DNA from 3 places in the Psychrobacillus sp. NPDC096389 genome. Region 3 is predicted to be linked to each of the others. Evidence: riboswitches for the same ligand, from Rfam matches in the RefSeq annotation. Region 3 holds a riboswitch; each other region holds the start of a gene.

What was found. A riboswitch is a leader RNA that binds a small molecule or an ion and turns the genes downstream of it on or off. The one in region 3 is predicted to bind thiamine pyrophosphate.
Region 1: linked by a shared signal. The riboswitch ahead of thiT (energy-coupled thiamine transporter ThiT) and the one ahead of ACIQ38_RS00910 (acetylornithine deacetylase) in region 3 are both predicted to bind thiamine pyrophosphate.
Region 2: linked by a shared signal. The riboswitch ahead of ACIQ38_RS15735 (YkoF family thiamine/hydroxymethylpyrimidine-binding protein) and the one ahead of ACIQ38_RS00910 (acetylornithine deacetylase) in region 3 are both predicted to bind thiamine pyrophosphate.

What each region holds. Positions count from the first base shown of each region.
Region 1 covers NZ_JBIWFB010000009.1:45,378-55,782, forward strand. The annotation lists gene ACIQ38_RS18545 (beta-class carbonic anhydrase) at 1-275, shown strand, start outside; gene ACIQ38_RS18550 (GNAT family N-acetyltransferase) at 365-910, opposite strand; gene ACIQ38_RS18555 (M3 family oligoendopeptidase) at 917-2,719, opposite strand; gene ACIQ38_RS18560 (tryptophan-rich sensory protein) at 2,876-3,604, shown strand; gene map (type I methionyl aminopeptidase) at 3,628-4,377, opposite strand; gene thiT (energy-coupled thiamine transporter ThiT) at 4,425-5,006, opposite strand; TPP riboswitch at 5,070-5,161, opposite strand; gene ACIQ38_RS18575 (M20 family metallopeptidase) at 5,268-6,335, shown strand; gene ACIQ38_RS18580 (magnetosome magnetite crystal formation protein family) at 6,378-6,704, shown strand; gene ACIQ38_RS18585 (SGNH/GDSL hydrolase family protein) at 6,902-7,771, opposite strand; gene ACIQ38_RS18590 (aminopeptidase) at 7,787-9,016, opposite strand; gene ACIQ38_RS18595 (DEAD/DEAH box helicase) at 9,019-10,170, opposite strand.
Region 2 covers NZ_JBIWFB010000006.1:154,084-164,488, reverse strand. The annotation lists gene ACIQ38_RS15745 (ABC transporter substrate-binding protein) at 1-89, opposite strand, end outside; gene ACIQ38_RS15740 (2-hydroxyacid dehydrogenase) at 491-1,486, opposite strand; TPP riboswitch at 1,574-1,679, shown strand; gene ACIQ38_RS15735 (YkoF family thiamine/hydroxymethylpyrimidine-binding protein) at 1,761-2,342, shown strand; gene ACIQ38_RS15730 (ECF transporter S component) at 2,347-2,925, shown strand; gene ACIQ38_RS15725 (ABC transporter ATP-binding protein) at 2,918-4,288, shown strand; gene ACIQ38_RS15720 (energy-coupling factor transporter transmembrane component T family protein) at 4,269-5,024, shown strand; gene ACIQ38_RS15715 (DUF1697 domain-containing protein) at 5,061-5,561, shown strand; gene ACIQ38_RS15710 (VOC family protein) at 5,862-6,230, shown strand; gene ACIQ38_RS15705 (DUF418 domain-containing protein) at 6,268-7,470, opposite strand; gene ACIQ38_RS15700 (response regulator transcription factor) at 7,585-8,289, shown strand; gene ACIQ38_RS15695 (sensor histidine kinase) at 8,291-9,976, shown strand; gene ACIQ38_RS15690 (hypothetical protein) at 10,215-10,405, opposite strand, start outside.
Region 3 covers NZ_JBIWFB010000001.1:186,097-196,501, reverse strand. The annotation lists gene ACIQ38_RS00955 (heavy metal translocating P-type ATPase) at 1-1,655, opposite strand, end outside; gene copZ (copper chaperone CopZ) at 1,726-1,932, opposite strand; gene ACIQ38_RS00945 (metal-sensitive transcriptional regulator) at 2,037-2,369, opposite strand; gene ACIQ38_RS00940 (monooxygenase) at 2,572-2,880, opposite strand; gene thiE (thiamine phosphate synthase) at 3,054-3,701, opposite strand; gene thiM (hydroxyethylthiazole kinase) at 3,688-4,497, opposite strand; gene thiD (bifunctional hydroxymethylpyrimidine kinase/phosphomethylpyrimidine kinase) at 4,513-5,319, opposite strand; gene thiW (energy coupling factor transporter S component ThiW) at 5,288-5,809, opposite strand; gene tenA (thiaminase II) at 5,951-6,634, opposite strand; gene ACIQ38_RS00910 (acetylornithine deacetylase) at 6,664-7,941, opposite strand; TPP riboswitch at 8,040-8,144, opposite strand; gene ACIQ38_RS00905 (bifunctional transcriptional activator/DNA repair enzyme AdaA) at 8,326-8,919, shown strand; gene ACIQ38_RS00900 (methylated-DNA--[protein]-cysteine S-methyltransferase) at 8,903-9,415, shown strand; gene ACIQ38_RS00895 (ABC transporter ATP-binding protein) at 9,579-10,325, shown strand; gene ACIQ38_RS00890 (FtsX-like permease family protein) at 10,322-10,405, shown strand, end outside.

The DNA.
Region 1 (10,405 bases), on a different contig from region 3:
GTGGTATGAGTGCAATCCAACCAGATAAAATAGTAGAAAAAATGATCGACAGAGGTGTAGATCCTCATACTTTCGATGTTTTAAAATATTCAGGTGTTAATATGGATAAATGGTTAGAAGGTTTTTCTGATGTAGAACAAAGTGTTTTACATAGTGTGGAGATGATTAGAAATCATCCACTCATCTTACCAAGCATTCCTGTTCATGGATTAATTATTGATCCAACGACTGGACGTTTAGACTTAGTTACAGATGGTTCTGTCGACAACAAGTAAATTATTTCCCGGGAAATCGACACATAAAAGCCAGTTGTTCAGAAATGGAACAACCGGCTTTTTAATTTTTTATAAAGACTCTTACCCTTTCAATATTCTTCACTCAGTGAAGCATACATATAATGGTCTTCCCACTTACCATTAATGAAGAGAAGTTTACGAAGTAATCCTTCTCGTAGAAATTCATTTTTTTCTAGTACTTTAATCGACCCACCATTTCGTGGAGATACATATGCCTCTATACGGTTTAAATGGACGTGTTCAAAACCAAATGATTTGACGATATGTACTGCTTCTGATGCTATCCCTTTTCCAACAAATTGTTCATCAATCGAGTAACCAATTAGTCCACTAGAAAAGGGCATTCTTTTTAGGCTATATAACGAGATATGACCAATCATTTTATCTGTATTATGCTCGAATATGCCAAAACCAAATTCTCTTTTTTCTTGCATCAAAAGCAGGGATTCTCTAATTTTCTCTCTTTGAACAGTAGTAGTGTAGTAGTCATCTCGGTGCAAAGGTTCATAGATGGACCAATAATACTTATTTCGGTAAACAAGATCTGCTAAACTCGGTGCATCTTTTATACTTAATGTCCGTAAATAACAAGTATCCCCTTCTAAGTAAATCAAGCTTTTTCACCCTTTTGCATTAGTCAATTGAATAAATTCGTTCACATCTTGAATGCAAAGGTTGATACCTTTTATCCAAAACGCTTCTTTCGTAATATCTTCCCCTAAATGCTTCATTGCTAAATCTTCTACTGTCATCACTGCTGTATCTTGAAGTAGAGCAATATATTTTTCTTCAAAGTTAGCACCTTCTGAAATAGCTTTCGCATAGATACTTAAAGAAAATAAATAGCCAAAAGTATATGGGAAATTATAAAATGGTACATCGGTAATATAAAAATGTAATTTAGAAGCCCAGAAATGTGGATGAGTTGTTTCCAATGCATCGCCATACGCTTCTTTTTGAGCAGCTTCCATTAGTTCATTTAATCTAGTTGCAGAAACGATTCCATTTTTGCGTTCCTCATAGAATCTAGTTTCAAACAAAAAGCGTGCATGGATATTCATAAAAAATGCAACACTACGCTGAATTTTATCTTCTAAAAGAGCAATTTTTTCTTCATCTGTTTTCGCTTCTTTTACTGCAGCGTCGGCAACAATCATTTCGGCAAACGTAGATGCCGTCTCCGCTACTCCCATTGCGTATTGACGATTCATCCAATGTACTGGTCTTAAAGCATATGAATGAAAAGCATGTCCCAATTCATGTGCAAGCGTTGAAACATTGGACATAGAGCCACTATACGTCATGAAAATACGAGATTCTTCTGATACTGGCATTCCTGTACAAAAGCCTCCTGGACGTTTTTTTGGACGATCTTCTGCTTCAATCCATCCTTTTTCAAAAGCATTTCTTGAAAATGCTGCAAGTTTAGGACCGAATTCTTTGAAATGCTTCAAAATGAACTCCGCACCTTGTTGAAAGTCCATCTTTTCCGTAGAAGCGCTTACCGGTGCATCCAAGTCATACCAGTGCATTCTTTTTTCGCCTAGCATAGCCGATTTTCTATTTAAATATTCAACGAATGGTGCTTTATTTTTGGCAATAGCACCCCACATTGCGTCTAGTGTCTGTTGTTTCATACGATTAATTTGCAAAGGTTCTTGTAAAACGGAATCCCACCCTCTTTTTTCGTATACAGCTAGTCGAAATCCTGCAAGATGGTTTAATGTTTTAGCGAAAAAGTCTTCTTTCTCTGTCCAAGCAGCCTCTAACGCGTCAAAGGAGTGTTTTCGAATAGCAGCCTCTTCGTGTGAGCTTAAATTATTCGCTTGTCCAACAGATAGCTCTTTTTCCACTCCGTCGATAGTTACTTTGATACGCATATCACCTACTAGTAAATCGTATAATTGACCCCAAGCATGATATCCATCAACACCCAGCGTTGTGATCATATCTTCTTCTTTTTCAGAGAGCATTCGCTTAGCTTCGTCTCTCCATTCGTTTAATACAAATGTAAAGGTAGAGAGTTCATTGGTTTGTAGCAAATCTTGCCAAAGGGATTCTTCAGTCTGACCTAGCATTTGTTGGATCGTAAGCGTTGAGGAAGACAGTTTTGCATAAAGAGACCCTACTTCTCCTTCTAATAATGCAGCTTGTTTATCCGTCGTATCTTGTGCTAACAAGCAGCCGATTACCGCTCCCCCTTCAGATAAATTCACTGCTATATCTTTCAATTTGTCAATCGTATGTACTATTTTATCTACATCTTGAATCGATGATGGAGTAGAAAAATTTTTTAGTTCCCCTTCAAAGGCCACCAATTTGTTCTTTACATCATCTAAGTGCTTTCGAAGTTCCGTTGAACTACTTCCTCCTACAAAAAAGGAGTCTAAATCCCATACAACCGAATAAGTTTCTGCATTCATTTAAATCTTCCCCCTATAATGACAATATATTTAGAAATTTAGTATACCATGTTTTTGACTTCCGATTATGCAGTTTTCGTCACATAATATTCATAATTGTAATTTGTCGTAGGTTTATTTCAAAGGTATACTTACTATATAGAAGGAGGAGATCGAATGGTCAAAATCATCCTTTTGATTTTAAGCTTAATCTCTACAATCACTGTGCATATACTTGCAAATGTACTTCCTATAAATGATCAAACAACTGTAAGTATTTTAAATAGACTTCCTATATTTTTCACACCTGCCCATTATGTATTTTTTATTTGGATTGTTATTTATCTTTTATTGGCAAGTTGGATTTGGAATAGTATAAAAGAGTATCAGGCTACTCGACACCTCCCTTTAAAACGGGTTTTACTCTTTGTCATTACTTCTATTTTACATAGTATATGGATTCTTTTTTGGCATTTTGAGCAGTTTAATTATGCTCTAATTACTATGCTTCTTTTACTTGGGACTTTATTTTTACTTTATACAACTTATCCAGTCAAACAACCTAACTGGATGAGCAGATTACCTATTTCTATTTATTTTGGTTGGGCATTTATTATGACCTTCATCAATCTGGATTATCTTTTGACTTTTTATGAATTCAGCGGTTTAGGAATTACAAAGTCGCTGTGGACAGTTATTCTTTTAACTATTGCTACAGCTATCGCTCTCCATTTTAGATATCATTTTGCAGATCGGGCGATAGTACTTGTTTTTATCTGGACTTTTTTAGGACTCGCCTGCCGTCATCTGTTTAACGAGTTACTCATATCAACTGCATCCATTTTTTTAAGCAGTGTGCTTGTTGTAGGTATATTTTTCATTAAAAAAACGCCACCGAAGGAATAATTTCGGGTGGCGTTTTACTTATTTTAATCTAATTTTGTTAAAAGAATTGGACCTTCTTTTGTTACAACAATTGTATGTTCGATTTGAGCTACCAATGATTTGTCAGGTGTGACGAACGTCCATCCATCTCCAGACTCCACAATATGCTCTGCTTTCGCCGAGATAAATGGCTCCACTGCAAGCACCATACCTTCTTTTAAAATCGTAGGATCCCATGCATCATAATAATTCAATACATGCTGTGGTGCTTCATGTAGAGATTTTCCAATTCCATGTCCCGTTAAATTCATAATAACATGTAGGCCATTGTCTTTTGCTTCTCTTGCAACTGCTTTACCGATTTGATTTAAGCGAGCACCTGTCTTCACTTTTAACATTGCACGGTTGAAGGCACTTTCCGCTACTGCACATAGCTTCTCTTTTTCTGGATAGCCGTCTCCCACAACAAATGAAATACCAGTATCTGCAAAGTAACCATCATATGAACCAGACACGTCGATATTGACCATGTCTCCTTCTTGAATAACACGTGACCCAGGAATGCCATGAGCAACTTCTTCGTTTACACTTATACAAGTATAGCCTGGGAAATCATACTCCCCTTTAGGTCCTGAAATGGCACCTGTTTCTGTGAACATTTTGCCTGCAATTTCATCTAATTCTTTTGTTGTGACACCAGGTTTTGTTGCCGCCTGCATCGCATCGCGTACTTCTGCCACAATTCGGCCGATTTTTTTTAACGCTTCTAACTCTTCATTTGTTTGTACAATCATCTATATAAGATCCCTTCTCCATTAACTGTACAATAATCATATCATATTTATACTCTATTCGGCAGTAAAAGGCGTGGTGCTTTTACGAACAACACCGTACAAATAAATGCTGCGACTAAAAATACTGGTATCATATAAGTAGAATTATAAATGACCGAATATAAAATCGGATTTTGATCTCCAGCGTATTCGCTAAAAAATAGAATACCAGACGTTACATGTGCTAAGTAACGGAGAAATGCCGCAACAAATGTACCAGCAATGACTGCTGTAATCATTTTCTTCGTATCTTTGTTTTCTAATGCTTTTATAAATGAAGGTCTAAAGAAACCAGCAAATCCTGCTACCATAAAGGCGATAAAATAATCGATTCCTACTTGAAAAATAACAAATATAAATGATAAAGGTGCGAAATAAGCACTGCCTGTTGCCACTTGCAATAAACCAATTAAAAATCCTGTAATTAATCCAGCAACAACTCCACGTCTGAAAGCAATTAAAATAACTGGTACAAGCACAAACGTAACTGATCCACCTTGTGGCATGCCAAACCCAATCAGGTCTAATACATATCCTAAAGCTGCAAATATAGCTATCTCCACTAATAATAAAACACGTTGATTTCTCATTGTACTCCCCTTTTTTGCCCACAAAAAAACGACGCCCGGGATAGACCCAGACATCGCGCGATTGTCAGTTTCCATCCACATCCCTACGCAAGCTTGAACTTACAGGTTCGAAGGGTACAATCTCAGCCGCGTAAGCGACGCCCCTTGTGGTTATGAATTATTTAGTTCGAATTCATTGTAGCCCAACAAAATAAGGAATGCAACCCCTCTTCCTTCATTGGTATACTTATAGAAATAATAGATAACGGAGGGGTTACTCAGATGATAGAGTTATTGCAAGATTTAATTCGCATGAAAAGTGATGATTTAGAAGGTGCAAACAAAGCGCTGTTATTTTGTAAATCTTGGCTCGAAGAACGTGGCATTACTCCAATAGTATATGAACATGATGCCAAATTCATGCTAGTTGCAGAAATAGGCAGTGGTAACGATTGTATTATATGGAATGGGCATGTAGATGTTGTTCCAGGTCATCCTGGACAATTTATCCCTATTATAGAAGGCGACAAGCTGTTTGGAAGGGGTTCTGCCGATATGAAAGCGGGAGTAGCCGCTATGATGCAAGCTTTTTATGAGCTCTCATTAGTTCCTCAAAAACTAAGGCAAAAAGTACAGTTGCATATTGTGACAGATGAAGAAACGTTTGGAGACACCTCGAAATTTCTAGTCGATCAAGGTTTTCATGGAGATTTTGTCATTTGCGGTGAACCTACCCATTTACATATTGGACTACAAGCAAAAGGAATTGTTCAGTTAGATGTGGTCCTAAAAGGGAAATCTAGTCATGGGAGTCGTCCATGGGAAGGGATAAATGCGATTGAGCAAGCATTCCTATTTGATCAAGAAATACACAAACTTTCTTTTTTAACAGCAAGTAATGCCTTTTATGATTATCCTTCTTTAAACTTGGCAAAAATACATGCAGGCGAAAGATTCAATGTTGTACCAGACGAATGTATTTTATCTTACGATATTCGCTTTGTTCCGGGGCAACATGCAATAGATATTATTAAGGAAATAAATGATACAGCTAGCAGTCTCTTTCCAACTAGCGAGGTAATCATCCATTCCACCGCTCCGGCCGTAACGACAGAAGAAAATAATGAATATGTAAAAAAACTACAACAAATAACAACTAGTTTAACGAAGCAGCCAACTAATTTATTTGGGCAACACGGCTCTGCTGATACTCGTTTTTATGCGGAAAAAGGAGCTGGTGCCATTGAGTTTGGACCGAGTGGTGCGGATTGGCATGGGGAAAAAGAATATGTTTCCATCTCATCTGTAGAGCAATTCAAACAAGTTTTAGTATCGTTTATTTTGGAATGATACTAAAATGAAAAGGAGATACAATAAGTGAATAATAGTAAAATGTTAAGTGCTCTATCCTATTTTAGTGTATTATTTGCACCATTCATTGTTCCAATTATTGTTTTTTTTGTTTCGCACGATAAAGAAGTAAAGTATCATGCAAAAAAGTCATTAATTTCACATATTATACCAGTCATATTAATGATTGTTTTATTTATTATCATTTTTGCAACGGTCATCCCTGCTTCGTATTCTATGAGCATGACTTTTGAACAACCTTCTTTTTGGATGGCATCTGGTCCTTTATTATTCATTCTTTTATATGCTATCGTTTATATTATTGTTTTAATATGGAATATTATACAAGGCATCCGAGTGTTAAGATAATGTTTATGCTTCACTCTTAATGGGAATATAAACAGCATAGAGAACAGCCAGGGAGAGATCATGATGAAAGTAAAATCTATCGTAAAAACTGCAATCAAATTAGCTCCAATCGTCATTCCAATTGTAAAAAAAGCAATACAAGCTAAAAAATCGACTAAATAATAAAAAGCTGTCTCCTTTTTTTCGGAGACAGCTTTTTAAATAAGTGGCTTTAACTCAGTTAACGAAAAATAATTATCCAGACCTTCTACTTTGGAAACTGGCGATGTTGCGGCTTCTTTTTGGCTATTTAAAATCTCTTCAAATGTTAAAGGATTTGGAATTGGTAGCTCGTTTGGTTGCACTTGCAAGCGTTTATTATATTGTGCCAAAAATGCGTTTGCCATTAGTCTATATCCTTCCATCGAAGGATGCACATCTGCTGGATTCGGAATAAGTTCTTTTGCTTGAGGTGCAAATGCTTCTTCTACGGATACAAATATAGCCCCATTTTCTTCTGCTTGCTCTTTTAATATTGTATGCAATGTATTTAATTCTTTTTGAACACCTTGTTTTTGCGATTCATGTACATGTGGGTAAGCAAAGTAATATCCCATTACATAAACTTTTGCTTTCGGAGCAGCTTCTTTCACTTCTTTTATAATTTCGCTGATGTTTTTCCTTACATTATTTAATGCAAAATCGGCTGGAATTTGTTGATACGAAAGCGATCCATTTGATGGGTTTGCTTGCACAAGTCGTAATAAATCATTTGCCCCAGCAGAAATTGTAACGAGCGTCGCATTTTTTAGTAATGCTTTTGCTTCTTCCGTTTGCACCGTCGATAACACATCCGCAGTAGTAAAACCTGGAAAAGCTAATTCTTTCGAATAAAAAGCAAGCGAGCGTGACCGTTTCAATTCCCCGGCGATTAAATCTGCATAGCCAGCATCTATTGCACGATTTGGCGTTTGCCCAGCGGCCAATGAATCACCGATTGCAATATACACTTCCGAGCTTTTTGCTTCAACTGATAAAGTCGAAAAAGGAAGCAGTAAAAAAACGATTGTAATAAACCATTTCCTCATGCAATGTTCCACTCCTTAAAATGCCCATGTACCTTTTCGGAAAATAGGCTCCATTGTGCCATCTTCTAGTTCACCCATAATATCCATATCAGCGCTACCAATCATAAAATCTTCATGGACAATCGACGTATTAAGACCGATTTGTTCTAGTTCTTCATGAGATAATCCGCGAGCTCCCTCCACACAAGTTGGATATGCTTCGCCAATCGCAAAATGATTCGATGCATTTTCATCAAATAATGTGTTGAAGAACAATACATTCGATGCGGATATAGGAGATTCATGCGGAACTAATGCAATTTCTCCTAAATAATTAGCACCATTATCAGTTTGTGTCAATTCGTGTAAAAGTTCTTTACCAATTGATGCCTCTATTTTTGTAATGGCACCATTTTCAAAAGTTAACGTAAAATCATCCACGATATTTCCTTGATATACAAGGGGTTTCTTATTTTTCACATAACCATTTACACCAGTTTTTAGCGGAGCTGTATATACTTCTTCCGTCGGCATATTAGCAATATAAGGAACATCCTGCGCATTTTTACTAGCCCCTGTTAACCATATATGGTCTTTTGGTAGCTCAACTTGGATATCGGTTCCTTCTGCTTTGTAATGAAGCTTTTTAAAACGCTTTACATTTAAAAGTGCGGCACGACTTTCTAAGTTTTCGATATGCTCTTTCCATTTTTGTACCGCGGTGCCTTCCCCAATTCTTACTACTTTAAAAATGAGATCCCATAATGCTTCCATTTGCTGATCAGCATCTAATTCCGGGAATACTTTAGCAGCCCATTTTTCAGATGGAATCGCAACGATGGACCAAGTTATGACATCATTCATCACTGCTTTTCGATAGTTTTCTAATGCCTTTCCCGCTGCCTTTTGAAAATTAGAAATTCGGTCAACTGACACGCCTTCTAACAAGTCTGGGTTGTCTGCATCAATCCATAATAATGCACCTTTGTTTTCGATTAACTCATCTCGTTGCATTGCCAACCATTTCGGATATTCATGAAATGCATCATCTGGGGCTAAATCGTAAAAAGCACGAGCGTTTACTTCATCCGTATAGTTTACGTCTACTCGTTTTGCCCCTGCTTCATAAGCTTTTTTTACGATAAGTCTTGTAAAATTGATTGTATCTGTTGTTGTCCCAATTAATAAAGGCTGGTCCTTTTGAATGTTTAAGCCAACTTTTACAACTAGCTCAGCGTATTCTTCTAGTTTTTGTTGGAAATTCATTTTTATTTCCCCTTTTTCTCTACAGTTTTAGAGTTGCCTTCTATTAATGCACCGCGGTGCCAGATTTTTTGAACTGGTTTGCTCGGAAGTTCTTTAGTCCATTTTTTATATGTTTTTTCATCTGAATAAGTTAATAAAGTCAATACTTCCCCATCTTTTCCTGCGCGACCAGTGCGTCCAGAACGATGTAAATATTGTTCGATTGAATGGGGAACATCTACATGGATAACATGAGTTAATCCAGAAATATCTAGACCGCGTGCGGCAACATCTGTCGCTATTAATATGCTAACTTTACCATTTTTAAAATCGTCTAATGCTTTTTTACGTTCTTCTTTTTTCATTTCTGAATGAAGTGAGACGATTGGTGCATCTCTATAGGTCAATTTGGAATCTTTCATTAGTAACTGGTCTAAACTATTTACAAATGCAAGTCCTTTCATTCCTTTTATATGCGAAAGTCTTCTTAAAAAATCTGTTTTATCACGAGTCTCTGTTTTAACAAAACTGTGGATGACTTCTCCTTTTGCAGGAATTTCTTCTGCTGCAACTTGAATACGAATAGGATTATCCATCATTCGTTCTGCTACTAGTTCAATTTCATCGGTAATCGTGGCAGATGTAACAACGAGTTGTCTTTCTACAGTTGCATCGATTAAACCTTTGACAGTCGTGCGGTGTTCCCTACTTAACAGTTGGTCCCCTTCATCTAATACAATTGTATTAATTTCATGCATTTTAAGTTTTTTTGTTTTTACAAGTTCTTGCAGTCGCCCTGGTGTTCCTACGACAATTGTCGGCTTCTTTTTCAGTGTGTCTATTTGTCTTTGAATATTGGCTCCACCGATTAGTTGGGCAACGGTAATGTCAGTACCTGCAATCCATTCCCGAAAAACTTCAATAATCTGCATGCCAAGTTCTTGAGAAGGAACAACGACTAATGCTTGTACTTGTTTCTTGGTAGGATCTACTTTTTGTAAAAGCGGTATTACATACGCTAATGTTTTCCCTGTTCCTGTTGGAGATTCTGCTACTATATCTGAACCATCCAACATATGCGGGATTAGTTTTGTTTGTATTGGCATCTCAAATGCGAAATTTGCTTTCTCCCATTTTTCTTGTAATGGTTTATTTAAATTTTGTAAAAAAGTCAAGTTTTATTCCACCTTATCTATGTTTGATTCAAGTGTACCACATTTTTATTATCGGCAATTAGCGTTTCGGAATTGAAAGAATTCACTAATAAAGTGTAAATGGACTTTAAATATGTCCTGTTTGCCGCTACTACCGAAAAAGGGTATTTTACACAATATAGGGAGAATGTGTCGTAGTGAGTTGTATGAAGTGTCCGCAGGGATTTTCGCAGCAGGACGGACGCTTTCCGGGGGG
Region 2 (10,405 bases), on a different contig from region 3:
GTCTTAATACTATCTGTACTTACTTCTTCACTACACGCGGCTAGAACTAAAATTGCGCAGAGTGAAATGAACAACATCAATTTTCTCATAAAATTTTACCCCTATTCTCTCTATTTTAAATTAGACGCATTGCTCTATCCTCCTTTCATTACCCTAAATACATAAGTTTAAACACACAAAACTTATAAATTATTACCCTCCAATATTACCAATTTACTGGAACGTCTAATTTATAACTGTTTATGTTACTAGACTTGAAGACTCATTGCAAATTGAATAGCCTGAAAAGTGAAATTAAATTTAATTATTATGAATAATTAGAATTAGTTTTTTAGTTATATAGAACGTTTTTAGTGGGATTTATTATGCTATATCATTCATTTTCTTTAGGCCTTTAGATGCTTTAGTAGAAATTATATAGAATGCTTCTATAAACGATAAAATAGACAGCCTGGAATCAAATTCTTGTTGATTCCAAACTGCCTACTCATTAAACTACTCGATTTTCCGGTTCTTGTCCTTCTAATACGGCTTCAATAGCTTGGGCATTCAACTGCATCATAGCCATTCGCGTACGAATACTTGCACTTCCTATATGAGGTAGTACTGTTACATTTGGTAAGGTAAGTAATGGATGATCCATTGGCACAGGTTCTACTTCGAACACATCAAGTCCAGCAGCCCAGATTTTATCCGTTGTTAGCGCTTCGTAAAGTGCTTTCTCGTCAATAATTCCACCACGAGCTACGTTAATAATTGCTGCAGTTTCTTTCATCAGCCCTAGCTCGCGTTCCCCAATCAACCCTCTCGTTTCAGGTGTTAATGGAGTTAGTAGAACGACAAAATCCGATTCTTGTAGAAGTGTGTCTAGTTCTACATACGAAAAACCAAATTCTTCTTCCGCCTCAATTTTGCGAGTGCGATTATGGTATAGAACTTTCATGTCAAACCCATTAGCACGTCTTGCTACTGCTTCACCAATGCGTCCCATGCCAACAATTCCAATCGTTGCACCAAAAACATCCATCCCCGTGAGCCCCATTGGCGTCCATGATTTCCACTTTCCATCACGAAGATCACGCTCTGCTTCTGTAACGCGTCGAGCAGTTGCCAAAAGTAATGCAAATGTCAGATCCGCAGTCGTTTCGGTTAGAACTCCTGGTGTATTTGTAACGACGATCCCACGCTCTTTTGCCGCTTCCACATCAATATTATTGTAGCCAACCGCTAAGTTACTAACTACTTTTAAATTTGGCAGACTTTCCATCAGTTCTCTGTCTACTTTATCTGAAAGCATTGTCCAAAGTGCGTGTGCATCTTTTGCTTCTGCTTTTAGTTCCTCATATGTCATTTGAATTTCTTCGCTATGCCACATTTGTACGTCGAATTTTTCTTTTAATGGATTTACTATTTCATCTGGTAATTTTCGAGTTATAAATAATTTTTTCAAACCTTTTACCTCCAAAGATCTTAATAATTTAAGCATGGACGAGTTAGTTAAATTTTTCAACTATATTTACTTTACTATTTTCATAAGGTATACTGGGGGCACATTTAAAAAACTACATACCGTTTTTCGCACTAGGGGTGCCCATTATGGCTGAGATGCGAGCATTTGCTCCGATCCCTTATAACTCGATCAGGATAATACCTGCGTGGGGAAGTGCGGTGACTTTCCGAATTTTTCATATTGGATAAGTGGCTGCATCTTCACGGATGTGGTCTTTTTTTATGAAAATTTATCGGGAGGTTTTTTTATTATGCAATGCGGTTTAAGCCCTATCGTCGGATTTCGTTTTTCGCTACATCCGATGACCAACGATTTTATTTCAGTGATTAAAGGAGCACTTCAGGAAACAGACACGTCGAATGTGTGGATGCATACAGATGATGTGTCGACGGTCATTCGTGGGAAACAAGTGCATGTATTTAATGTTGCAAAAGCATTAACGCTTCACGCTGCTAAAACTGGTGTACATGTTGCTTTATCAGGAACTTTTTCTGCTGGTTGTCCTGGGGATACTGCAGGAGATGCATATTTAGATAAAAGAGATGACGTTGCCAATACGGATACGACCAAGCAATACGTCTCTTCTCAATTTGCTTTATACCCGATGAATAATCCGAATTATATGGATGTCATTTACCGAGAAGTTGATCGCGCTAAAGAGCGTGGAGTTTTCAATGAATCCATGCATTATGCAAGCGGGATTCACGGAGATATTCATGATGTCTTTGCTTTTTATGAGGAGACATTTACACATGCTCGTTCTGAAGAACATAAACATTTAGTCATGACAGTTTCGATGAGTATTAATAGTCCTTCGCATGGAGGTCAATAATATGTTGAAATCTTGGAAGTTAAAAGAGATTGTATTGATGTCTTTATTTGCAGTCGTGTTTGGAATTGTGTATTTATTGTTTGTACATGTCGGCAATATTTGGTCAGGATTTATCGGTCCGATTGCCTATGAATGGATTTTTGGGATTTGGTTTATCGTTTCAATTATTTGTATGTACATTATTCGTAAGCCAGGTGCTGCAGTAGTTTCAGAAACAATTGCTGCTGCCATTGAAGTTTTACTAGGAAATGCAGTTGGACCACGCCTTATACTTTCAGGAGTTATTCAGGGTTTAGGAGCAGAAGCAGTATTTGCAGCGACTCGCTATAAACGATTTGATCTATGGGTATTGATGTTAGCGGGTGTTGGATCTTCTGTATTTAGTTTTGTGTATGGATACTTTTTAGGTGGATTTGCTGTATATAGCACGGGCTATGTAGCGTTAATGCTAGGAATTCGTATAGCAAGTGGTGCGATGATTGCTGGTATAGGAGGAAAAGCAGTGGCAGATGGATTATTAGCAACTGGTTCCCTCCGTGGATATGCGATAGCCCGTTCGAGAAAAGGTGAGGCACGTGCATGACGTTATTCGTTTTGACAAAGTGAGTTTTCGTTATCCAGATGAGGAAAACTGGATATTGGAAGATCTTTCGTTTACCGTGAAGCGCGGCGAACGAGTAGTTATTACTGGTCCAAGTGGGTGCGGAAAAACTACTTTACTCTATTTATGCAATCGATTGTATCCAGATAATTGCGATGGTGTGATGAGTGGCTCGATAAAACTTTTTGGGAAAGATAGCCTATCTTTTATTCCCGGGGAAATAAATCATCGAGTTGCAACCGTTTTTCAAGATCCCGATGCTCAGTTTTGTATGCAAACTGTCGAAGAAGAGCTTGCCTTTACATTGGAAAACTTACATGTGAAGCGAGAGGAAATGGAAAAAAGGATTCGTGAAGTGCTAGACCTCACTAATTTATCAGAGTTTCGATATGCTGTTATCCAAAAACTTTCCGGCGGCCAAAAACAGCAAATTGCTACTGCATGTGCACTTATTATGGAACCGGAAGTTTTGTTATTAGATGAACCACTCTCTCATTTAGACCCATTTACTGCTAAAAAATATGTGGAGTGGTTAGATGAATTACAACAAAAACGCGTGATAACAATAGTTGCTATTGAGCATCGCCTCGATTTATGGGGAGATTTTTTTGAAAGAAGTATTTCATTGAATAAAAAGGAAGTAACTCCTGCTTTTAAAAAAAGGAAAAGCAGTAAACTTTCAAACACATCGTTAGTTGCTAGTAAAGTGCAAACTAAATCTTTTTTGCAAGAAACTACTTTTTCGATAAATCAGGGAGAGATTGCTATACTTGCCGGTCCAAATGGTAGTGGGAAATCGACTTTGTTGAAAGCATTATGCCAGCTAGTTCCTTTTAGTGGGACTGTAGAACCTAAGTTGTTAGGATATGTTCCTCAGTCCCCTGAGTTTTTATTCCTCACTAAAAATGTCCGCGATGAAGTCGGATTTGGCGGTGGAAACAATACAGAAGAAATGATTGCTAGATTGCAGCTACTCCCTATTGCAGATTCCCATCCTTTTGCGGTAAGTCATGGACAAAAGCGGCGAGTGGCGATTGCTGCCATGCTTTCGGACGGTCGAGAAGTTATTTTAATGGATGAGCCGACTTCTGGGCAGGATGCAAAAGCTTTATCGGAGCTATTTCAATTGATTGATGAGCGAGCACGGGAAGGTACAACGTTTTTAATTGTTACACATGATATGGAATTTGCTTACTGTTTGGCGGATTCGCTTTTATTAATGAATGATGGACATTTGACTGGGAAATTTGAAGCGGAAATTGTGTGGAGTGATGCACAATTGTTGTCGGACCATCATTTGCTCCCTCCTAAAGAGGTGATGCTTCGTGAAAAATGCTTTGCATAGAATGAATCCTTCTGTGAAGTTTTTGGCGATTACCGTTTGTATGTTTACGATGGCTTTCTTCTTTGATCCTTGGACGCCATTTGTATTTTGGATTAGTGTGTTAGTGTTGCAAGTTTTCTTTAGTCGAATTAGCTGGAAAAAATGGTTATTGTTTATGCTGCCATTTTTTGTGACGGCTTTCGGTTACTTTTGGACGACGCTTGTTTTTGCGGAAGACAGGTCAGGACCTATTGTGTGGTCTCTCTGGAATTTGCATATTACAGAAGTACAGTTGGAATATGCGCTTTCGTTGAGTTTTCGTGTTTTAGCATTTTCTAGCTTATCTTTATTATTTGCTTTGACAACGAATCCTGTAACATTCATTTTAAGTTTAATGCAGCAATTAAAGCTGTCTCCTAAAATTGCATATGGTGTGATGGTCGGTTATCAGTTTTTGCCCGTATTGAAAGATGAATTCATACAAATCGGGCAAGCCCATCGACTAAGAGGAGCTGGCGAAGAAAAAAATGTGTTGCAGCGATTGTTTGGTGTCAGGCTTGTGTTGATTCCTATGCTTGCAGGTGCTGTAAGGAAAGCCGAACGTGCTGCTTTTGCAATGGAAGCAAGGGGCTTTACTGGCGAACGGAGAAGTAGTTATTTTCGAATAATCTCCATCGGGAAAGTAGATGTCGTGTTGGTAATTTTGTTTTTGTTCGTGTTAGTTTTAAGCTGTACGAATAGACTATGGCTTAGTTAATATAGAAGTAGATATATTAACTAAGGGGTGAGAAGTATGTCTTTTGTTGCGTTACTTCGTGGGATCAATCTGGGTGCTAAAAATAAGGTTGATATGAAATCTTTGAAGGCTCTGTTTGAAGAGATAGGTTATGAAAATGTACGAACGTATATACAAACTGGAAATGTCGTTTTTGACAATGCTGTTTATGATGTTCTGCATCTTGAGCATACGCTTCGCGAAACATATGGCTTTGACATTCCAGTTACCGTTCGTTCGAAAGAAGAATTAGAAGAGATTCAACAGCATCCGATTTTTTTAAAGGATCAAGTGTATGTCATGTTTTTAGCACAGGACATTTCAGATGAGCAGCAAGCATTATTAGATAGTTTAGTAGATGATGAATTTGTTGTTTGGAATGGTCGAAATGTCATCATTAGCTTGTCGAAAAACTATCATCAGACGAAGTTTACGAATGCTTTTTTTGAAAGAAAGCTTGGTATGGCGTCTACTGCACGGAATCGGAATACGGTGAATAAAATAGTGTTGAAAATGTAGATGGTTTCCACCTTGTTTAGAGGTGGAGATTTTTTTAGTTGCTTTCAATGTTGAATTGGTTGCTTTCAGTCTAGATTTAGTTGCTTACGCTTCTTAATTGGTTGCTCTTGCAGCACCATTAGTTGCCCTTTACCTTTTAATGTAAAAGAAAGCTACAGGTACTGGAAATTAAAAGCATTATAAAACTAGAAATGCACCTGCCCATCAGTTTTATTTATGCCAATCTATAATTATAATAAAATTTCCAAATGACCCATTTTAGGTTACGCTTAAGCTAGAACAAAACAAGGGGGATTTATCATGTCATTTATTTTTAAATCAATCGATCATGTTCAATTAGCAGCTCCTAAAGGTTCCGAGGCACTTGCAAGACAGTTTTTTGGTGAAATACTAGGTTTTCAAGAAATCGAAAAGCCAGAAACATTAAGAAAAAAAGGCGGCGTTTGGTTCACATTTGCAAATTATCAAATTCATATCGGCATTGAAGAACCATTTGCACCCGCTAAAAAAGCACATCCAGCTTTTCAAATAGAAAACTTAGAAGCGCTGAAAACACATTTAACTGAAAACGAAGTTAGTTACATCGTTGATACCGATTTACCGGGGGCAAATCGAATATATTTAAATGATCCATTTGGTAATCGAATTGAGATATTAGAGTGGACTTAAATCGGAATATCCAGCTGGAAAAACACCTTGGTCCAAATTAACCCAAGGTGTTTTCAAAATCTATTTTCTTTAGTTTTTTATATTTTGTTTTTCTCTTTCTCACTGTACCGTTCCAAGAAAAATTTGTACCAATCCTCAATAATAACTCCAGTGGACCTCGTCGTATTTTTTTCAAATATAGTGAACTACAAATACATTGTAATAAAAAAATTAGAAGGCCTAAAATGATACCGTTTAACATTCCAAGGTTCCCGAACAATCCTAAACCATAGCCATAAAAAATGGTCGTACATACAACACTTTGCATGATATAGTTCGTAAGAGAAAGCTTTCCAACACTTTCGAACGCAAGAAATACCTTTGAATGGGCGAATGAAACAAATAGAAGCGCAAATAGCGATATATATCCAATCGATAGGAACTGGGCTCCAACATTTAATAAAATCCCAGACCAAGCATTTTCTTGTAGTAGAATACTAACACCTTTTAACACAAGTCCCATAGGTAATAGTATAGTTCCTATTTTATACCTTTTTTGTTCCAAACTAGGTCTAGTAAACAAATTAGCTTTTGCCGCTGCCATTCCAAATAAAAATAGTGGAGCAGTTAGAATTGGAGAAAAAATTAAAATGAAAAATAGAACGAGTTCATCACTATATATAGGAGGCATCTCATTATTACGATGATCCATTATTTCTGTATACGTGCCATTTGTATACACGTCATTTGTCTTAAAGATATAAGAAGATAAATTCTCTACTTCTTCCTTTGTTTCTTCCAATACGCCATAGCCCATTGCACTTGTTAATACAAATAGAACAATTCCCCAAATAACCAAGGTCTTTTTCTTTCTGTTTATAAACATTAATAAAAAGAATCCCATAAATCCATAAAAAGCTAAAATGTCTCCTTCCCACAAAAACGTTCCATGTAAAATACCAATGATTATAAGGAAGATAAACCGTCTAACTAAATGCCATCTCACCCTAACTTCTTTTTTCCTTAAAGATTCCACTAATTTGATAAGTGAATATCCAAATAAAAATGTAAAAATCGGCATAAAACTACCTTCTACCACTACTTTTATAAATTTGTTCGCACCCGTATCCAAATCGGACAAAGAGAAGTAAGAGATTTCATCTTTTCCAAACATTCCATATTGAAAAATAAGCATGTTCGCAAGTAGTATACCGAACAGACTGAAGCCTCTTAAGCCATCTATTAATCTCACTCTTTCCATTTTTACTAAAACCCTCCTAGAATTTCGTATCGCTCATTTGTTAGTATAAAATAGGAAGCTTATACCAGCATGAAACATACCTTAAATAAATCTTAAATTTTGGAGTGGATATTGTTGTTAGATACGAAAATTTTAGTTGTGGATGACGAACAAGCAATCGGAGACATGGTAGATATTATTTTAAGAAAAGAAGGCTTTAACCAGATAGATGTGTGCACCAATTATCAATCTGCTGAAACACTTATAGCGCAAAGTAACTATGATCTTTTTATTTTCGATATTATGCTACCTGATGGTACTGGTCTTGATTTGGCAAAAAATGTACGCACCAATTCCGATGCTCCAATTTTCTTCTTAACCGCTAAGGCTAACGATGCCGATAAACTTCGTGGTTTTATGTATGGGGCAGATGATTATATTACAAAACCTTTTAATCCAATGGAACTTGCTGCTCGAGTGAAAGTACAGATGAAACGATATAAATCTTCCTCTCGCCCCCCTATATTAAGGCAAGTGTTTGACTTCGGTCGTTTCCAATTGGATATCTCTGCAGCCGAACTAACTGTTGCTGGAAATACAACAATTTTAACAGGAAAACTTTTTCATTTACTTCAACTTTTTTGCGAACATCCAGGACAAGTTCTATCAAAGGAACAAATTTATGCTCATGTTTGGGGCGAAGAGCATTTTATAGATGATAACACGATAATGGTTCATATTCGAAAACTTCGTGAAAAAATAGAAGTGCACCCCGGGAATCCTCAACTTCTGTTAACTATCCGTGGTATTGGTTATAAACTCATAAGTGAGGAGCAATAAAATGGGCTTGTCCACAAAAATGACCACTCGTTTTTTGGCTTATTTTTTTGTCTTTTATACTGTATTACTAGTTGTTTCGATTGGGTTGATTGCGTATTTTGTTTATGATGCAATGGATAGTAATAGCTATACAGATATTCGTAAATTAGATGCATTTGAGCTTGAGTCAGATTTTAAAAAGGATTCGAATGGCACTTATCATTTATCTCAAGATTTAATAGATTCGGCGCGTGAAAACAACGGACTTATTCAATTAGTCAATAAAAACGGCAAAGTTCTTGCTAGTTCAGAAAATAACAGTGATTGTTGCCAAAGCTACACCATTGCTGAGTTTGTAAACATGACAAAAACGAAAGAGGCATTCGTTTGGGACCAGGGTAAGGGCTTGTTTATTGTGTTTATTGAAAAACATCCTGCAACACAGTTACTTTCTCTCATTGTTCAAGGGAATTACGAATATTTGTCGGATGACATAAAAAAGAAACTAAACGAAGCTGATGCTACTTTTGAAATCTATTCGCCTGAAGGAAGGCGAGAACAAATTGTTTTTGGACCATCCAAAAAAGCACTTAGTGGAATTGAAATACTAGCTAGTACTCATAATTACTCTGAAAGAAAAGAAGTTGTTGCTGCTGGGTTATTAGAAAATGGAACGGTTGCTGTTGTCAGAGTCAATAATTCAAACTACAACCCTTTCGAACCTGCACTAATAGATGGCTTAAAAAAGTTTGGTATAGGTCTTCTTTTATTTCATCTTATTCTTTTTTTCTTCACTATATTATTTTCTTTTTGGATTGGAACACGCTTTGGTCGTCCCGTATTATACTTCCTTAAACGAATTGAAAAGTTAGCAAAGCAAGACTATAAACCTTTAGATGATCGGAAATTACGAAATCTTAAAACAGGTCGTCTTAAGCGTAAATACCGTGTATATGAAAATATCGATCAGTCTCTCTCCGAATTAGCCCATACTTTAGAAGCTAACGAGCGAAAAATTAAACAGACCGAAAAGTTACGGGAGGACTGGATCACTGGTTTATCCCATGATTTAAAAACGCCACTTAGTTCGATTTTTGGCTACTCAACTATGATTGCTTCTGATGAATATGATTGGTCGGATACAGAAATAAAAGGCTTCGCAAAAACAATGCAAGAAAAATCAACCTATATGAATGCATTAATAGAAGATTTGACTTATACTTATCAATTAAAAAACAATGCCATTACCCTAAATAAAGTAGATGTGAACCTATTAGAGTTTGTAGAAATGTATGTGAGTAACGTTGTCGTTTGGAAGGATTTACAAAAACCTCAAGGAAGTATAAGTTCACAAGTCTCTATTGATCCGAAATTATTTGAACGAGTGCTTGATAATCTAGTGGGTAATGCAATTAAACATACACCTGAAGGAACAAAAGTAATTTTAAAAGTACAACAAAAAGAAGGTATCGTTCAGTTAACTATTCAGGATGAGGGAAAGGGTATTCCAAAAGAGGAACTGGAAAATCTGTTTAATCGCTACTATCGTGGGACCAATACAACTACGGAAACTTCGGGTACCGGGCTTGGACTTGCTATAGCAAAACAACTTGTGGAAGCGCATGATGGAAATATCTTTGTAGAATCCGATGGAAATGGAACGAATGTGACGATTACTTTACCGTCCAATAACGCAAATACAAATTAATAAGGCTATGTAAAATTTAATGGTTGTTTTAAATAACTCACCATTTTTGTAATATGATGACTGTATAAATTACAAAAGGGTTAATTCAAATGACTATCAAGATTACTTATTTTTTGTGAAAAAATGCCCATAAAAATGAGCTTGGTAATGTATCTCCAAGCTCATTGTATTTTGATATCTGTTTAGCACTCCATTAGTTAAAGAAAACTTAAGACTAACTCCCAATAGTTCTGTTCTGCTAAAATCTCCGTTTTTTCAATAACTTCTTAGAAATCCTTATTATTGCTATCCCGGCTAGCCCTATAATTCCACCTAATAAACCAGCTATAATTACAATAACAATTTCTTCCCAATAAACCACTTTGTTTTTCCATACACTTTTTGCAAGTACCGTTATTATTATAACGATCATAAATAAGAACCAAGATT
Region 3 (10,405 bases):
CCTTTTTCTCCAATCCCTTGAACAATTGCTTGTGCTAATGGGTGCTCGGATTGTTTTTCTGCTGCACCAATCAATGATAAAAACTTCTCTTCGTCTTGATCATCCACTACTAAAACATCCGTTAATACAGGTTTACCATGTGTTACAGTTCCTGTTTTATCCACAACTACTGTATCAATGCTTTGTGTTTGTTCTAAATGCTCTCCGCCTTTGAATAATATACCGAATTCTGCAGCACGACCCGAACCTGCCATAATAGAAGTTGGTGTCGCTAACCCAAGAGCACATGGACAAGCAATAACTAACACCGCGATTAACACTTCCAGTGCAGGTGTAAACTCACCCGGTTGAACCCAAATGATCCATACTAGGAAGGTGAGGATGGCAATCCCTATTACAATCGGTACAAAAATACCTGAAACTTGGTCCGCCATGCGTTGGATAGGTGCTTTCGATCCTTGTGCATCTTCTACTACTTTAATAATTTGAGCCAACGCGGTGTCACGACCAACTTTAGTTGCTTTCATTTTGATAAAACCATTTTTATTAATCGTCGAACCATATAAGACGTCGCCGCCCTTTTTATCAACTGGTAAACTTTCACCTGTTAACATGGATTCATCCACGGCTGACCTTCCTTCTAATACCTCTCCATCAACAGGAATTTTTTCACCTGGCTTGACTAAAATGGTATCTCCTATTACTACTTCTTCTAATGGTATCTCCTTTTCAATACCGTCACGTAAAACGATAGCTGTTTTTGCTTGAAGTCCCATTAATTTTTTAATCGCTTCAGAGGAACGACCTTTAGCTTTTGCCTCAAATAATTTACCTAAAACAATAAGTGTAATCAGAACAGCACTTGTTTCAAAATATAGATGTGGACTGTGATTTGTCCCCACTGTAATAATCGCCTGATAGACACTATAAAAATAGGCTGCAGAAGTACCCATTACGACAAGTACATCCATATTGGCGCTGCCATTTCGTAGTGATTTGTATGCACCGACATAAAACTGTTTTCCAATAATAAATTGTACCGGCGTTGCCAAAATTAATTGTATCCATGGATTCATTAAGAAGTCAGGTACATATAAAAACGAGGTAAAGGAAAAGTGCGCTACCATCGTCCATAATAAAGGTAACGATAAAATAGCCGATATAATGAACTTGCGTTTCTGATCTTTAATGGCCTTTTCACGATGATCTACTTGTTGCTTTTCCCCTTGCTTTTGATGTGCACCGTAACCAAGTTTCTCTACCTTCGCGATAATGTCTGCAATCGTTACTTCTGATGGATTAAATTCAATTGTTGCTTTTTCAAGTGCTAAATTGACGTTCGCTAATGCAACACCTTGCATTTTATTTAATCCTTTTTCAATACGAGTAGAACATGCTGCACAGGTCATTCCTGTAATATCAAATTCTGCTTTTTGTTTCACAACACCGTAGCCAAGTGCTTCAATTTTCTTTTCAAAATCGGCTTCGTTCAGTTTAGACGGGTCATATTTAATCGATGACTTTTCTAATGCTAAATTGACTGTTGCTTGCTCGACACCTTCCATTTTGTTTAACCCTTTTTCAATACGAGTCGCACATGCCGCACAAGTCATTCCTGTAATTTGTAAACTGGATTCTTTTATTTCTGAACTCACAATACTTACCTCCTCATACCTACATAGGGTATAAATATTTGAAAATGAGAGAGTGCTTTCAAAAGCACTCTTATTCTACGTCATATCCTTGATCTTCAATCGTTTCTTTAATTGTATCAATTGATACTTTGGATTCATCGAATGATACATTCACTTGAGCATCGGCTAAGTTTACTTTTACTTTTTCTACTCCTGCTAATTTACCAACGCTTCCCTCGACTGCATTAACACAATGCCCACATGACATTCCTTGTACCTCTAACGTTAAATTTTTCATATTTTTCTCTCCTTTAATCAGATTTAATATTCCCTTCTTATACACTTAGGGGGTATATATCAATTAAAAAAATAGTTCACATTTTCTAGCGAATCCTATCTTTTTTATTTTTTCATTAGCTTTTGAATCGTTACAACTAACTCGTCTAATACTTCCTCATCACCTTCTGAAAGGCGATCTACGACACAACCTTTTAGGTGACCTTCCAAAAGAATTTTGGCTACACTATTTAAAGCAGCTTGTGTAGCAGACAGTTGAGTGATTACATCATCGCAGTAGACGTCTTTGTCTATCATTCCTTTGATACCACGAATTTGACCTTCGATTCGATTTAATCTAGACGTTAAATTCTTTTTTACATGTTCAGGATGATGACTTTTTCGGCACGAGGTAACATTTTCTGTATTGCAAGTTACTTCATTCACCAAGTTTTCCATTACTTTAACCTCCTATCTTGAATTCACTTTAACATACCTATTAGGGGTATGTAAAGTAGGAAGTTTTATTTTTAAAATTTGGCGTAATAATCGCAATGATTATCCTTTAAATCATAAAAAAAGTAATCACCCTCCTCTAACGTCTAGGTTAGCAAGGTAATTACTTTTTTAAAAATTTATGAAAGACCTTTTGTTTTGTTCCTTATTTTTCTATAGGACCATGGTTAATCATAGATAATGGTTCATTAATCTTAAAAATCTTGCCACGAATATCTTGAATACCAAAAGACGTTAATCGAGCTGAGTGCATTTCTAAATAGGTTTGGGCAGTTTCTTTTGTTTCGAATAGATAGATACCTCCAGCTTCTTTTGCTGCTGCATCCTCCGTCCAAATTTTCCAAATCACACCTGGTTCATCATTAATGCTTTGTGCTAATTCTACAAAACCTTTTGACATTTCTTCTCCATATGGACCTTCCATTTTAAAATCTACTTGTAATAAATAAGCCATTTCAAGTCTCCCTTTTCATTTATTTATATTTGTTCGTCTACTTGTAAGTGTTTGAATGATTCTTTAATATACCTCAATCTACATGAGTCTAATTAGTAAATCAAACATAAAAGATTACACTTAAGATGTCCGCTACTCAAACAAACATTTTCGTATCTATGAAATATCAAAGCTTACAGTTCTAGGACTTCCTCTTTTATACTACTGTTAAGCTTTTCTATAAACTTTTGAGCTACAAAAGAAGGGTTATTGGCTTTCATTATCGCTGATACTACCGCAACGCCAGCAATTCCTTTGTATTGCAATGTATCAATATTTTCTAAAGTAATACCACCAATCGCCACGACAGGAATTGAAACTGTTCTCGTAATTTCTTCCAGTACTCCGTGCGGTAAAAGCTTAGCATCCCCTTTTGTACCTGTAGGAAAAACAGAACCTACTCCGATATAAGTGGCCCCATCTCTTTCAGCATTCATCGCTTCTTCTAATGTCCCTGCAGATACACCCACAATAAAAGAGCTAGGTACGATTTCTTTTACAATAGCAAGAGGTAAATCAGACTGTCCTACATGTACGCCAGCTGCATTTACTGCGATTGCTATGTCTATTCGGTCATTTATAATTAACGGGACATTATAAGCATCTAACAGCTCCTTTAGTGCCTTTGCCTTCTCATAAAACTCCTTACCAGAACTATTTTTTTCACGGAGCTGTACAATCGTCACTCCTCCTTTAATGGCTTGTTCTACAATTGTTAATAACGAATCAACCGGAACCGATTCTTCCGTTACTAAATTCAAAGTCATATTAAGATTCAACAATAGAAACCTCTTTTCCCCATATATATCCATCCAAATGAAAAATCTCATCCATCAATTTCACTTTAAAGTGACCAATTCCTGCACCTTCAGGAAGGTTCCTTTTCGCTCTTTCTCCTGCTAGACTCATAGCTGACATGCCCGCGATACTTGCAGAAAAATAATCATTTGTCGTTCCTGCAAAGCTACCTATTAAAGAAGTTGTCATGCATCCTGTACCTGTTACTTTAGTTAACCAAGTATCCCCATTTTCAATTTGAACAATTTCTTTTCCATCGGATACAACATCGACTTTTCCACTGACTACCACTACACAAGAAAAAAGATTTGCAGCTTTTATAGCAAGTTCTTTCGCTTCTAAAGAGTTATCCGTTGAATCTACACCTCGTGTTTTCCCTTTTCCACCAACTAAAGAATTTATCTCACTTGCATTTCCTCTAATAATTGTTACCCTTACCTTTTCCAATAGTTCGGCTGCTAATTTTTTTCGAAAAGTTGTAGCTCCTACACCCACTGGATCAAATATGACGGGTATTCCTTTCTCGTTTGCCGCTTTCCCAGCAAGTATCATTGCAGAAAAAGTTTCCGATTGAATCGTCCCTATATTCAGTACTAATGCGTTTGCTAATTGCACCATTTCCTCTACTTCTTCTACACTTGTTGCCATTACAGGCGAAGCCCCGATTGCAAGGGTTACATTGGCACAATCATTGATTGTAACTGCATTTGTTATATGGTGAACGAGCGGGTTCCCTTTGCGGACAAGCGTAAAAAGATCACCTACTACTTTTTTATTCATTTAGTATTCTCCTATCTATTTCATTCCCAATTTCGAACTCTCGTATAAATCATAAAAATGATGTGTCGGTCCATGTCCTGAACCTAAAGGAAAACTATGCGTAATCGCAGTCGTTATATACTGTTTCGCTAATGTCACTGCTTCAAACAAAGTCGAACCTTTAGCCAGGTTTGTTGCAAGTGCAGAGGACAATGTGCACCCTGTACCATGGGTATTTTTCGTATCAATTCGTTTAGCTTTTAACCAATGGAATTCTTCTCCATTGTAAAAAAGATCATTTGGAGGACCGATTAAATGGCCACCTTTTATCAATACAGCTTCGACCCCCATTTCCATTATTTGCTCGCAAGCTTTATACATTTCCTCTTCCGTTTGGAGCGTTCTTCCTATCAAAACTTCTGCTTCTGGAATATTTGGTGTAATGATGGATGAAAGAGGAAGTAGTTCTTTCTTTAAAGCTTCCACTGCAGATTCCTTCAAAAGATGATGGCCACCTTTTGAAATCATTACAGGATCCACGACGATCCACTTCGGTTTATATTTCTTTAATGTTTCTGCTACTACATGAACTGTTTCAACATTTCCGAGCATCCCAATTTTCACTGCATCTACTCGAATATCATCAAATACCGTTTCTATCTGATCTCGAATAATGTTCAAATCAATTTGTTGAACAGAGCGTACCTCCTTCGTATTTTGGGCAGTTACTGCAGTAATCACCGACATACCAAATGCACCGTTCGCAGAAATTGCTTTAATATCTGCTTGGATACCTGCTCCTCCACCTGAGTCAGATCCTGCTATTGTAAGTACTGTTTTCATTTACTAGTCCTCCAATTACTTTGTTTTTCATCATCACTTTTAACAAACCAAATGCTAGCATCGCTCCTGTAAACGAACTAAACATAAAGGCTGGCACAAACCCAAATACTGTTAACTCTTTTCCAAATAGGAGAACTCCAATTGGATAAGTTGCAATAGCGCCGAGGATTCCCGTACCAATCACTTCTCCGACAAATGCAAATCCAAGTTTCTTGGTTTTCAGATAAAAGTAACTAGCTAAAAAAGCTCCAATAACACTTCCGGGATAAGCAAAAATAGATCCTGTACCTAACAGATTTCGTAAAGTAGAAACGATCAGTGCTCCTCCGACCGCATACCATGGACCTAATAAAACAGCTAACAGGACATTTGCGAAATGTTGGATTGGGAAAATCTTTGCAAAACCAACTGGTATAAAAATGAGATGACTAGAAATGGTCGTTATGGCAATAATGAGCGATGTCAATGTTAGCTTTCTTGTTTTATTCATACATTTCACTCCTAAAATCAATTATGCCTCGGCATAATTGCGTCCAGATTTTGAATTGCGCTCGCGCAATTAACTCCCTTCAAAATCTGTGACATCCGCCGGAGGCTTAACTTGATTCAGCCATCTTTTTGCTGAATCAAGTTAGATTGGCCATTCTTCTAGTTGGTAGTTCATGTCCCAAAACAAATATTCAAACTTCGATGTCATTTGGAAATGTTCTTCAATAAGAGCAAGTTCCCATTCAGGCTTACCATCTGTTAACTGATCCATCAGCTGTATTAACCACTTGGCACCTGCCGCGAATTCATCGGAATCATATGTTTCAATCCATTTGGCATATTTGTTTGTGGACAAGTTATTACCATATTGTGTGCGCAATAATTTCCCTATCTCCCAGTAATCCCATGCACATGGAAGCAAACAGGAAACTAATTCCACTAGTGAACCGTTTTGCGCAACATTTAACATATAGCGTGTGTATGCCAGATTTGTAGGGGTTGGCTTAGTAGCTTCCAACTCCTCCTTAGAAATACCAAACTCTGCAGCAAAAGCACGATGTAAATCCATTTCGAAATGCAGGGTATCATGTAGCGTTTTCGAAAAGTTTGTCATCATTTCTAAATCGAGTGATTTTTGAACTCCTACTGCAAATAACTTGGAATAGTCTAATAGATAGACATAATCCTGCTTCATATAATGGATAAATTTTTCTTCCGCCAATATTCCTTTTCCTAACTCCTGTACAAATGGATGTTGATGATTTTTATCCCAAATTGGTTTTACATTTTCAAGTAATCGATCGCTAAATTTTTTAGTAGCATTCATACGACTTACCTCCCAGAATAATAGTTTTTTTATTTTTTTGTGTTACACCATTGATAAATAAATAACAACAATGTTTTAGTAAATGAAAGTAATTCCTCTATATTTAGTTTTTCATCTACAGAATGTGCTTCTTCTAGTTTTCCTGGACCATAAATAACAGTTGGTATTCCTGCTTGTCCTAGCCAACCTGCATCAGTTACGGATTTGGACATTCCAATTTCGACCGGTTTTTTCTCTATTTGCTGATGACAATCTGCCAGTAATTGAACCGCTGGGTGTTCCGCATCCATTTTTAATGCAGGAAATATTTCGCCACGTTCTTCAATCATTGATTTTCCACCCCAGCGATATCGAAGAGGATTTTCCCTTAACCAAGGATCAGCCATCGCAACTCGGTTTAAATGATCTTCTATTTCTGTAGTAACTGATTCATATGTTTCATTCGGATAAAAATGTACGGTAATCCATAGTCTGCATTCATCTGCTATAAAAGCGGCATGTCTGCCACCTTCTATAACCGCAGGATTAATCGTGTTTGTTCCAGGGGCAAATCCAGGATATTGTTTTGTCACCGCCCAATGTCTTTCCAAATCTTGAAGGCCTGCAATTATTTTCATCATTTTTTCTATGGCACTTGCACCTTGGATCAACCCTCCTGCATGCAACATTTTCATCCTCATTGCATCATGGAAAACTTCTTTACTTTTAATCGTTATCCACCCTGTTATCACTCCACCTTGACCGTGAATTTGACGATTACTTCCATCTACTACTAGTGCAAAATCAGCCGTGTATCCTCTCTCTATACAAGACAGTGTTCCCGCCTCTCCCGCTTCTTCTCCAATAACAGACTGTATTTGGAGGTCTCCTTTTATTTCAATATTTAGCTCTTTTAATAGTTTTATAGCAAACAATGTTGCGGCTACCGCTCCTTTCATGTCAGAGGTTCCTCTGCCAAATACATATCCATCTTTTTTGGTGAGCTTGAATACTGGCACGGTCCACTCGCTTTCATCTCCGACTTCTGCAACGTCGATATGTCCGTTTATGATTAAGCTCTGATAATGCAAACTATCTGTTCCTCTTTTTATCCCTACTACGTTCGGATCTTTCGGAAACACATCCCAACTATCCGTCTCCAATTGGTGTTTCTCTAAAAAGTTTGCAATATAGTTTTGCACTTCACTTGTATTTCTAGCTGGGGGACTAACTGTCGGAAAACTAACTAAATTTCCGAGTAATTGAAATAATTCTTCTTTACGCTCATCAACTGCTTTATTTATTCGATTTTCTATTTCCTTCTCCATTTCTTTTCCCCTTCCTAGTTAAATTTTTGAAAACAAAAAACCGCTCTCCATAAACGGAAAGCGGCTGTTTTCTACATAATTAAACTAAATATACGACAGTAGGGGTCCAGCTGCTTCCCTCCGCTAGTATTAACTAGATCAGGTTCAAAGGGTTTACATACAAGATGTGTCTCAGCCTAAAACAGGCTCCCCTAGCAGTCATCTATTTAATTATAAACGCAACTAAATCGTATCATAAATAAAATTAATTACAAGAATATTTCGTTAAACGTCTTTTTTATCCTATTAGAGTCATTTAAATTTCGTTTTCTTGCTTTTACATACTTAAGAAGGCTAATTATGCCATGAATGCGAGTATACTAAACATAGAAAAGGGGTGATTCCATGCAGAACAATCAAGATGATATCCAATTGACTGAAGAAAGATGGCAAGCCATTACACATAACGATAAGTCCTACGATGACCTTTTTATATATGCAGTAACTTCTACAGGTATTTGTTGCAGACCTTCTTGTAAATCAAGAGATCCAAAGAAAGAAAATATCCGTATTTTTAATGATGTGGAAGAAGCAATAGCTAATGGTTTTCGTCCTTGCAAACGCTGTAAACCGGGTGGTATACGTTTACCGGATGAAGAATGGATCGACCAAATTAAACAATATATAAATGCAAATTATCACAACCCATTGTCATTGGAAATTTTAGCAGACATGTGCCATGGCAGTCCCTATCACTTACAACGAACCTTTAAACGAATCGTCGGGCAAACTCCTATGGAATATATTCAGCACATAAGAATCCTTAATGCCATGAAAAAACTCCAAAATGTAGAAAAGTCTATTGCGAAAATTGGTTTAGAAGTTGGATTTTCAAATACATCCTATTTCATCACTTTATTCAAAAATAAAACAGGCTTTACGCCAAAACAATATCAAAAAATAGTATTGGAGGAACAGAATAATGAAAAAAAACAATGAACATCCTGTCTATTGGATATTGTTAAATCATAAACAATGGAAGATATATATTGCGGCAACGGTAAAAGGATTATGTTATGTCAGTTCCCAAAATGCTCCATTCGAGGAACTCGGTGTATGGGTAAAGAAACGTCTCCCCCATTATCATCTTCTAGAAGAGAAAGTAGTTATGCAGCCATATGCGGATGAATTAATTGCTTTTATCGAAGGACGACGAAAAGAATTTACATTTTCTCTAGATCTTCATGGTACTGCTTTTCAACAATCCGTTTGGAATGCATTACAAGAAATTCCATATGGACAAACAGTTTCATATACAGATATTGCAGAACGGATAAAAAAGCCACAATCTGTACGTGCAGTCGGAACCGCTATTGGAGCCAACCCTGTATTAATTACTGTGCCTTGTCACCGAGTGATCGCTAAAAGCGGAAAACTGGCTGGGTATCGTGGTGGCTTAGACATGAAGGAACAATTATTAGTGCTTGAAAAGTAAATAATTAACGTTTCATTCATTACGCCTTTTCCTATATTTCACCAAATATGAAACTGCCTGATTCTCCATTCAGTATGACAAAAATGTCACATTAGACACTGGTATTTCTATGGTTGGCGAGCAAATTAATTCGTATAGTATGGTGGTGAAGGAGGACGAAATAATGACAAAAATTATACAAACAAAGAACTTATCGAAATCATATGGAAAAACACAAGTCTTAAAAAATATTGATTTGACAATGGAACAAGGAGAATTCACTGCAATAATGGGGCCATCTGGTTCTGGGAAAACGACATTAATGAATACTCTTTCAACCATTGATAGCTTTAACGGTGGAGATGTTTGGATCGAGGGAAAATCGCTTTTAGATTTAAAAAAGAAAGATTTACGAGAATTCCGCCAAAAACGGATGGGATTTATATTTCAAGATTATAACCTGCTTGATACTTTAACAGTAAAAGAAAATATTCTGCTTCCACTTTCCTTACAAAAAACTCCTGTCCTTGAGATGGAACAACGATTGGCGAAATTAATGGAAGCATTAAATATTGAATCCATATTACATCAATATCCAGCTGAAATTTCAGGTGGGCAAAAACAGCGCACAGCTGCAGCTCGAGCACTTATTACCAATCCAGCAATTGTGTTTGCCGATGAGCCTACTGGTGCACTCGATTCTAGATCGGCAACCCAGTTGCTAGAACAAATTCAAATGCTCAATAATACATTCAAAACAACCGTCATGATGATCACACATGACCCTTATGCAGCTAGCTACTGTCAGCGAGTAATATTCTTGCGCGACGGCAAAATTGTCAATGAAATGTTTAAAGGGGATCAATCGGAAAAAGAATTCTTTGACCGCATCCTAACGATTCAAAGTGCCTTAGGGGGCGACCGACGATGAGTTTACTTGATTTATCTTGGAGAAATATGAAGCGGAATTTCCGTTTGTATACGATTTACTTTATATCCATGCTTATCGGG